Regions from separate parts of the Micromonospora humidisoli genome, predicted to be linked through region 4. Evidence: riboswitches for the same ligand, from Rfam matches in the RefSeq annotation. Region 4 holds a riboswitch; each other region holds the start of a gene.
The links. Region 4 has a riboswitch for cyclic di-AMP ahead of JQN84_RS14460 (coiled-coil domain-containing protein). Riboswitches for the same ligand answer to the same signal wherever they lie in the genome.

Region 1: linked by a shared signal. The riboswitch ahead of JQN84_RS32255 (C40 family peptidase) and the one ahead of JQN84_RS14460 (coiled-coil domain-containing protein) in region 4 are both predicted to bind cyclic di-AMP.
Region 2: linked by a shared signal. The riboswitch ahead of JQN84_RS25955 (C39 family peptidase) and the one ahead of JQN84_RS14460 (coiled-coil domain-containing protein) in region 4 are both predicted to bind cyclic di-AMP.
Region 3: linked by a shared signal. The riboswitch ahead of JQN84_RS17890 (coiled-coil domain-containing protein) and the one ahead of JQN84_RS14460 (coiled-coil domain-containing protein) in region 4 are both predicted to bind cyclic di-AMP.

The regions. Positions count from the first base shown of each region.
Region 1 is NZ_JAFEUO010000003.1:271,185-273,378, reverse strand. Features, by position in the region: gene JQN84_RS32255 (C40 family peptidase) at 1-1,025, opposite strand, end outside; cyclic di-AMP (ydaO/yuaA leader) riboswitch at 1,038-1,174, opposite strand; gene JQN84_RS11910 (C40 family peptidase) at 1,330-2,194, opposite strand, start outside.
Region 2 is NZ_JAFEUO010000008.1:41,821-44,014, forward strand. Features, by position in the region: gene JQN84_RS25950 (hypothetical protein) at 1-500, shown strand, start outside; cyclic di-AMP (ydaO/yuaA leader) riboswitch at 873-1,017, shown strand; gene JQN84_RS25955 (C39 family peptidase) at 1,291-2,142, shown strand.
Region 3 is NZ_JAFEUO010000004.1:688,638-690,831, reverse strand. Features, by position in the region: gene JQN84_RS17890 (coiled-coil domain-containing protein) at 1-910, opposite strand, end outside; cyclic di-AMP (ydaO/yuaA leader) riboswitch at 915-1,046, opposite strand; gene JQN84_RS17885 (cation diffusion facilitator family transporter) at 1,213-2,127, opposite strand.
Region 4 is NZ_JAFEUO010000003.1:781,363-783,556, forward strand. Features, by position in the region: gene JQN84_RS14455 (carbonic anhydrase) at 1-212, shown strand, start outside; gene JQN84_RS14460 (coiled-coil domain-containing protein) at 344-1,369, opposite strand; cyclic di-AMP (ydaO/yuaA leader) riboswitch at 1,373-1,504, opposite strand; gene JQN84_RS14465 (YibE/F family protein) at 1,671-2,194, opposite strand, start outside.

The DNA of each region.
Region 1 (2,194 bases), 510 kb from region 4:
TAGCTGTTGACCGGCCCGTCGTCGACCCGCTTCATCGTGATCGGTTTGCCCGCCTGGGAGGCGTGCACGACCCAGCCGTCCCCGACGTACATTCCGACGTGGTGCAGGTCGGAGTAGTAGAAGACCAGGTCGCCGGGGCGCAGGTCGGCCCGGCTCACCCGGTCGGTGACCTGGCGCTGCTGCCGGGCGTTGTGCGGCAACGACACCCCGGCCTTCGCCCAGGCCGCCATGGTCAGCCCGGAACAGTCGTAGTTGTTCGGTCCGGCCGCGCCCCACACGTACAACTTGCCGATCTGGGCGCAGGCGAACTTGACCGCCGTACCGGCCGGACCACCTGGGTAGCCTGCGGGGCACGGCGCCGGGCGCAGCGGCCCGCCGCCGCCGTTGCCGTAGACCTTGAGCCGCAACTTCTGCAACCTGTCGATCTCGGTGTTGATCTGCTTCTTGCGGGCCGCGAGCTGCGCTTCGGTACGGGTGAGCTGGGCGACCATCTCGTCCAGCGGCGCCTTGGTCGCGGCGAGTTCGTCGCGCAGTTCGGCGACGGCCCGCACCTCGCGCTGCTGGCGGCTGGCGAACCGGTCCAGCAGCCCCAGCTGTTCGACCACCTGGCTCGGGTTGCGGCTGCCGAGCAGGGCGTTGACGGTGGACATGTTCTCGCCCTTGTACGCCTGCACGGCGAGGCCGCTGACCTGGTTCATCGCCTGGTCGACACGGCGTTGCAGGGGGGCGATGCGCTTGCCGAGCGCGTCGGCCTGCCGGCGCTTGGCGGCGAGGTCGATGCGGGTGGCGTTGTGCTGTTCGATGAGCGGTTCGAGCTTGTTCCAGTCCTGGTCGATCTGCCGTTCGATCTCGGCGACCGAGGGGTCGGCGTGCGCCGCCGTAGGGCCACCGGTCAGTACGACCGCTGCGGCGGCCAGGGTGGCGAGGGTGGTGGTGAAGCGGGACCAGCGTGGGCGCGGCACCGTCGTGTTCCGGGCGACCTGGGTCGTCCGGTGCGACGGCGGCCGCGGGGCATGGTGTGCCACCGGGCTCCGGGCTCCTTCTTCCTCGACCGCCTACCGGGTTAGCTGACGGGTTCGGGCGGGAAGGGAGCGCCCTACCGCGGCGGTCGCGGATTCACCCCGGCGTACCTGGGTCCCCGGCTCGCCCGGAGGCGACTCGGCGGTGCCGGCCGACGCCACCCCGGGTGGGGCGGACCTGGTGCCGACCGACGATTGACCAGAGTAGAGATGGTCGTTATCGATCCGCAACCCGCCGGGCCGGCACACTCGGTGACCGGAAAACACGCAACCCCCGGCCCATCGGGCCGGGGGTTGACGTCTGCGCTGGTCAGGGGCGGCGGAAGCCGGCCACCGGCATGTAGTTGATGCTGGTCACCTGGACCGGCTTACCGGTCCGGGGCGCGTGCACCATCATGTCGTTGCCCAGGTAGAGCCCGACGTGGTGCAGGTCGCTGAAGAAGAAGACCAGATCGCCGGGGCGGGCCTCGGAGCGCGGGATGGCCTTGCCCTCGTTCCACTGCGCACCGGTGAAGTGGGTCAGCGAGATACCTGCCGCCTTGTACGCGAACTGGGTGAGCCCGGAGCAGTCGAACGAGTTCGGCCCGGTGGCGCCCCAGACGTACGGGTCACCGACCTGCGCGCAGGCGGTCGCGATCGCGGTCCGGGCGGCGGAGCTGACCACACCGTTGATCGTGGGGCAGCCGTTCACCTTCACCGTGGTCTTCGGCATCGCCGCCTGCAGCCGCTTGATCTCGGCATTGATCTGCTTCTTCTTGGCCGCGAGTTCCTTCTCCTGCTTCACCTCGGCGGCGATCAGCGTGTCGAGCTTCTGCTTCTCGGCGTCGTACTTGCGGCGGACCACGAGCACGGCCTCGACCTCCCGGCGCTGCTCGGCGGCGAGCCGGTCCAGGATGGTCAGCTGCGTGGCGAGGGTGCCCGGCTTGGTGGTGGTGAGCAGCGCGCTCAGCTCCTGCGAGGGGCCAGACTTGTAGTAGCGGGAGGCGAGGTCACCGACCCGGCCCAGGGCGAGTTCGCTCTGCAGCGCCAGCGGCTCGATCTTCTTCTGGAGGTCGGCCGCCTTCTTGCGGTTGACCTTCAGCTGCTCCTGGACTTTGTGGTGGCTCTCGATGGTCGGTTCGATCTGCTCCCACTGCTTGTCGAGGGCCGCCTCGATCTCCTCGGGCGACGGCGCG
Region 2 (2,194 bases), on a different contig from region 4:
CCGCGCAGGACACCCTGGAACGGGCCTGGCAGGAGTACGACGAGGCGGAGACGGCGGCCCGACGGTTCACCGGCGCGGGGGCGCTGCCCACCCCGCGTACCCCCCGGACGCCTGCCGAGTACGCCGGCCGGGAGCGGTGGCTGCACCAGGAGGCGGTGGCGGCGCACTGGCGGGGCGAACTGTCGGTGGAGCGGCTGCGGGACGTCTTCGCGCACCGCGACGGCTGGGACCCGCGCCGGCACCCCGTTGAGCACGAGGTGATGCTCGCCCGGGCGGTCCGGGAGGACCGGCGGGCGGCGTACCGGGCGGCGCACTGGCGGGAACGCGTCGCGTGGCGGGACGCCGAGCTGGCCGCCGAGGCCGCCCGGTCGCTGGCCGCCGAGGCGTACGCGGCGACGCAGCGGGTGCGTCCGGGCCGGGTGCCGCTGCCCCGGGCCGCGACGTCGGCGGCGACCCGCCCGACCCCGGCCACCCGCTGGCACCCGGCCCGGGTGGGCTGACCCGCCCCGCGACTACCGCCTGGTCCCACCCCGGGCCGGGTGGGCCGGGAGGTCGGGAGGTCGGGAGTCCCGGGGACCGAATTGTTACCCAGGCGGGTGTGGACGCGGTCACGCAGCGGCGGAACCGGACAGCCCGTCACACCCGGTCACATCGACTTCGTTGATCATCGGAGGTTGCGGGTCGGTTGTCCGGTCACGGCCCCGACGGGCCCGGACGACCATTCGTCCCCGGCCCGCACCCGGGCTGCCCGAACGCCCCGCACATCGGCCTGCCCGGCGATGTTTACGCAGGTCACAGGGCTTGGCGGGAGGCAAGGGCGACCAGTAGTGTCGCTGCGGTCCGGTGCGGTTCCCGATCGCAGCAGGCGACGCCGCGCCGACCCGCTCAATCGTGCTTGTCACGAACCGGGGACCCACACGCACCACCTGGGGTGAATCTCCGGGCCACGGCCCGGGGTAGGGCGATCTTCCCGCCCGAATCCGTCAGCTAACCCGGTCGGCGGCAGCGGAAGGAGTTCCCTCCTCGTGCAGCATGACCCCACCCCCTCGGTAATCCCTCCACCTCGGTGCCGGGGTGCCGCCGGACCGTCGCGCCTGACGCGCTGACCCGGCCGTCCACCCCGCCGCCCGACCCCACTCGGGCGACCCGCCGATCCGCCCGGCTCCCGTCGGGCGGACCCTACCGAACGAGCGGCCCAAACACCCGATCCGCGCGTGGCGTACCCGCCACGTGCCGGTCCGGCGTGCCCGGCCGCCTCGCCCCGTGGAGGAACACCCCGTGAAGCACCACATGAAGCGACAGCTCCGCCGACTGGGCGCCCAGCGCCCGTACCGGATGGTCGTCGGCTCGGCGGCGGTCCTCGTCCTGGCCGCCGGTGGCACCGCCCTGGCCGCCGGGGTCGACGACGCCCCGACCGACCAGCAGCGCGCCACCGCCGTGGCCGAGACCGCCCCCCGCCTCGACGACGTCGCCAGCCGCGCCCAGGCCCGGGTGGCCACGCCCGCCCCGGCCAGCCCGTCGGCCACCCCCACGGCCAGCCCGTCGGCGAGCCCCACCCCGTCGCCGCGCGTCACCCGGGCGAAGTCCCGTCCCACCGTCGACCCGGACCTGACCCGCAAGGCGGCCCCGAAGCCGCCGTCGTCGAAGGTTCTGCGCTACGACTACCAGGCCCAGATCACCTACTACTACTGTGGCCCGGCGGCGGTGCGTAACGCGCTCAGCGCGGCCGGCATCGAGCGCGGCCAGGACGACCTCGCCGCCCAGTTGGGCACCACCGAGATGGGCACCAACTCGGCCGAGGACACCACCCGGGTGCTCAACGCCGTGGTCAAGGGCGATCCGTACCGGACCCGGATGTTCGCCGGCACCCCGAGCGACGCGCAGGTCGAGCGGCTGCGGGCCGACGTGGTCGCGGCGGTCACCGACAAGCGGGCCGTGGTCGCGAACGTGGCCGGGGACGCCACCGACCTCGACGGCGGCTGGCACTCCTTCCCCGGTGGCCACTACGTCGCCGCCGTGGGCTACCGGGACAACGGCCGTACCGTGCGGATCGCCGACTCGGCCGACCCGTCCCTGCCGGCCTACTGGGTCGGCGTGACCACCCTGGCGAACTGGATCGCCACCCGGGGCTACTCCGCCTGACCCGTTGCTCTCGAATTCGATCCGGACCGCCTCGGCTGCCTGACCACGGGCA
Region 3 (2,194 bases), on a different contig from region 4:
AGTACGCGGCGAGGTTGTTGCCGTACGTCCGGTCGCCGCCACTGGCCACCCCGCCGAAGCCACCCTTCTGGGCGGCGAAGTCGCACGCCCGGCCCTTGGGGTGTTCCCCGGAGCCGCTGGGCCGGTAGCAGGAGACGTACCTGGTGAAACCGGCCGCCTTGGCCTGGTTGAGGGCGTTGAGCGTACGCGGGGTGATGCAGCCGTTGGCCGGCGTCGGGTCGTTGACGCTGCACGACTCGGACGGCCAGGAGCCGTCGGAGTTGCGGGGCGCCCCCTTGGCGTTGCTGGTGGACGTGCCGTCCGAGCTGCCGGAGTCGCGGGAGGTGGGGGCCGGCTTGTCGGCGGCGGCCACCGCCAACGCCCGCTCGGCCTGTTCCTTGCGTTTGCCCATGGTGGCGACCTGCTTGCGCTGTTCGGTGATCTCCCGGCTGACCGCGGCCCGGGTCCGGGTGGCCTGGTCCCGGGTCTCGATCATCGTGCGCAGTTCCTGGTCCTCCCGGGTGGCGACCGTCTCCAGCGCCGCCGCGCGGTCCAGGAAGCCGGTCGGGGTGTTGCTGTTGAGCAGGGCGGACATCGGTCCGAGCCGGCCGGTGCGGTAGGCCGCGCCGGCGATCTCGCCGACCTTGGCGGTCTGCGTGACCAGTTGCCCCTCGATGGTCTTGAGCTGCCCGTCGAGTTCCTTTTGGCGTTTGGTGGAGCGCTCCAGGGCGGCCTTGGCCTCCAGCCAGCCCTTGCTGGCCGCGTCGAGCTGGTCGCGCAGCGCCGGGGTGCCGCCCTCGTCGTCGTCGCCCGGGGCGGCGAGCCGGGTGGTGGGCGCGGCGACGGCCGGGGTGAACGGCGCGGCCGACACGCCCAGGGCCAGCGCCGTGACGACTGCGGCCAGCAGCCGCGTGGTGGTGCGTACGTGCATGCGGATGTCCTTCCGTCAGCCGCCGACCGGGTTAGCTGACGGGTTCGGGACGGAAGATCCCTACCGCTTGCGCGGATGCACCCCAGGAACGTGGTTCCCCGGTTCGCCCGGGCGGGCGATTAGGCGGCGGCCTCCGCCTGGCGGAGACCGGGGCCGAGCCTACCGGTACGCGTGTGACGCCTGCCTACCTCGTGACTGAGGGTACGAGAGTGAATACCCTCAAAAGGGGCAAACAGCGCAAATTCCCGTGATCTCTGTGCGGGAGTACCCGCCGGGGCTGACCGTCCGGCCCGGGGTGGGGGTCACCAGTGGGCGGGTCCGCACGCCCCCGGGGTCGCCCCGGGCTCGATCTGGAGGGTGGCGTGCTCGATGTGGAAGTCCTCCCGCAGGGCGCCCCGGGCGGCGGCCAGCACCGTGCCGACCTCGGCGTCGCCGGCCAGGGTGAGGTGGGCCGAGGCGACGTCCATGCCCGAGGTGAGCGTCCAGACGTGCAGGTCGTGCACCTCGGCGACGCCGGGCACGGCGATGAGCCGGTCGTGCACGGCGGTCACCGGCAGGTGCTCCGGGGCGGCCTGCACCAGGATGCGTACCGCCGCCCGGCCGAGTCGCCAGGTGCGGGGCAGGATGAACACGCCGATCGCCACGGCGACCAGCGGGTCGGCCCACCACCAACCGGTGCCGGCGATCAGCAGCGCCGCCACGATCACGCCGACCGAGCCGAGCAGGTCGCCCAGCACCTCCAGGTACGCCCCACGCAGGTTGATGCTCTCCTTGGCGCCCTCCCGCAGCAGGCCGAACGCGACGATGTTGGCGAGCAGGCCGAGCACCGCCACCACCAGCATCGGGCCGGCCAGCACCTCGGGCGGCTCGCCGAACCGGCGGACCGCCTCGATCAGCACGTAGACCGCGACCCCGCTGAGCAGGACGGCGTTGGCCAGGGCGGCGAGCACCTCCAGCCGGTAGAGGCCGAAGGTGCGCTGCGGGTCCCGGGCGGCCCGCCGGGTGGCGGTGATCGCGGCCAGCGCCATCCCGATGCCGAGCACGTCGGTGAACATGTGCCCCGCGTCGGAGAGCAGGGCCAGCGAGCCGGTGCCGAAGGCGGCCACCGCCTCGACCACCATGAGCACGGCGAGCAGCCCGAACGCCGCCCAGAGCCGCCCCCGGTGCCGGTGCGCGGCGTTGCTGACCGTCGCGCTGTGGTCATGACCTGCGCCCACGTCCACACCTTCCGTCGCCGCTGCGGACCGGCTCCAATCTATGCTCACATCGCTATGTATGCAAGTG
Region 4 (2,194 bases):
TCCATATCGCGCAGACCGTCGAGGTGCTGCTCGGCAACTCCCCGGTGATCGCCGCCGAGGTGGCCGCCGGCCGGTGCGCGGTGGTCGGGATGTCCTACCGGCTCGCCGCCGGTGAGGTGCGCCAGGTAGCCCCCGAGCTGCCCGCGCCCGCCGCCGCGGTGCCGGCACCGGCCGTGCCGGCCGGTGCCGCGACGGCACCCGTCGCCTCCTGACCCGCACCGGTCACGATGAGGGCCGCCCGGCTCAGCCGGGCGGCCCTCATCGTGCGCCTCGATCAACTCACCGGGCCGGTGCTGCGGTGTCCGGAACGCCGGACACCGCAGCTTCGGCCCAGCTGCACCCGCTACAACAGCGACACGTGGACGTGGTCGGTGTGGTTGGACGGTCCCGAGTACGAACTCCAGCCGTTGGCCGGGAACCAGATCTGCCGGTTCCAGATCACGTAGTAGATGCCCAGCCGGTCCGAGTTGCGGATCAGGAACGCGGCGAGGTTGTTGCCGTACATCCGGGTGTCGTTGTTGTGCCACGGGCTGAACCCGCTCTTCTGCAACGACCAGTCGCACGCCTTGCCCTTGGGGTGCTCCCACGGCCCACCGGGGCGGTAGCAGCCGACGAACCGGTTGAATCCGGCCCGCTTGACCTCCTTGTACATGTGCAGCGTGCGCGGGGTGATGCACCCGGACGTGGTCGGGTCGTTCTCGCTGCACGACTCCCCGCGCCACTCGCCGTTGGCGGTCTGGCCGGGTGCGACGCGGGCCACCGGGGACGTCGCGTCGACCAGGCCGCCGGTGAAGCCCCGACCGCCGACCAGGGCCAGTGCCTTGTCGGCCTCGGTCTTCTTCTTGGCCATCAGGTTGGCCTGCTTCTGCTGCTCACGGACCTCGGCGTCGACGGCGAGCTTGGCCTGCTCGGCCCGGGTCTTGACCTTGTTGACCTCGGCCAGCTTGCCGGCGTTGACCATGTTCAGCTCGTCCAGGGCGGCGGCCCGCCGGACGAAGGCGTCCGGGGCGTCGCTCTCCAGCAGCGCGGCGACCGCGCCGACCCGACCCGTCCGGTACGACTGGGCGGCGATCTCGGTGACCTGCGGAGCCAACGCCGCCAGCTCCTGCTCCGCCTTCTCCACCTCGATGGCGTATTCGAGTTGGCGTTTCTTGGACTTCTCCAGTCGGGTCTTCGCCGCCGAGTACTCCCGGTTCGTCGCCTCGATGACGTCGGTGAGCAGCTTGGGCTCCTCGTCCTCCTCGTGCCCCGAGGGGGTGGGCGCGTTGGGTGCTGCCGCCGCGGGGGCGGCGGCCGGGCCGGCGACCAGCGCCAGAGCGGCGAGCACGGCCACCACCGGAGTCCACCAGTGGCGTAGGGGTGCCGTCACAGTTGTCCCTTCCGTCGACCGCCGACCGGGTTAGCTGACGGGTTCGGGACGGAAGTGGCCCCTACCGCTGGCGCGGATTCACCCCAGGTGCTCGGTTCCCCGGCTCGCCGTACGGCGATTGGGCGGTGGCACCGCTGGCTCCGGTGGGCGCCTTCGGCGGTGACCGGCAGCGAGGTTACCCGAGAGTCGTACCGGGGATCTACGCCCGCAACCCGACCAAATGAGTATTTTCCCGATAGCGAGTGGTAATCAGTGACGTGGCCGACAGCCGCGACCTCGCCTTCGGTCACGCAGCGCAGTGTCACCATGCGGTGTCCGTGCTCCTTTCCGGGTCCGGCCACCGTGCGGGGGCCGGGGTGGACGGTTCGCCGTGCCGGGGCGCGCTCAACGCCTCCCACGCCTCGGCACGGTCGGGGGCGGGACGTGGGGCGGGCGTCGGCCCGGCCGTACCGGCGTCGGCCGGCCCCCGTCCGGCGGTGACCACCAGCGCGGCCAACCCGGTGGTCAGCGGCACCGCCGCCACCAGGCCGAGGGTCGCCACCGCGCTGCGGACGATCTCCTGGGCCAGGAACTCGCTGGTGAGGATCTGGCTCACCGGGCGGCTGTCGGCGGTGAGCAGGAGCAGCAACGGCAGTGACGCGCCCGCGTACGCCAGCACGATCGTGTTGACCGTGGACGCGATGTGCGCCCGGCCGACCCGGGTCGCCGCCCGGTAGAGCTGCAACCGGGACAGCCCCGGATTGGCGTGCGCCAGCTCGGTGACGGTGGCCGACTGGGTGACCGTGACGTCGTCCAGGACACCGAGCGACCCGATGATGATCCCGG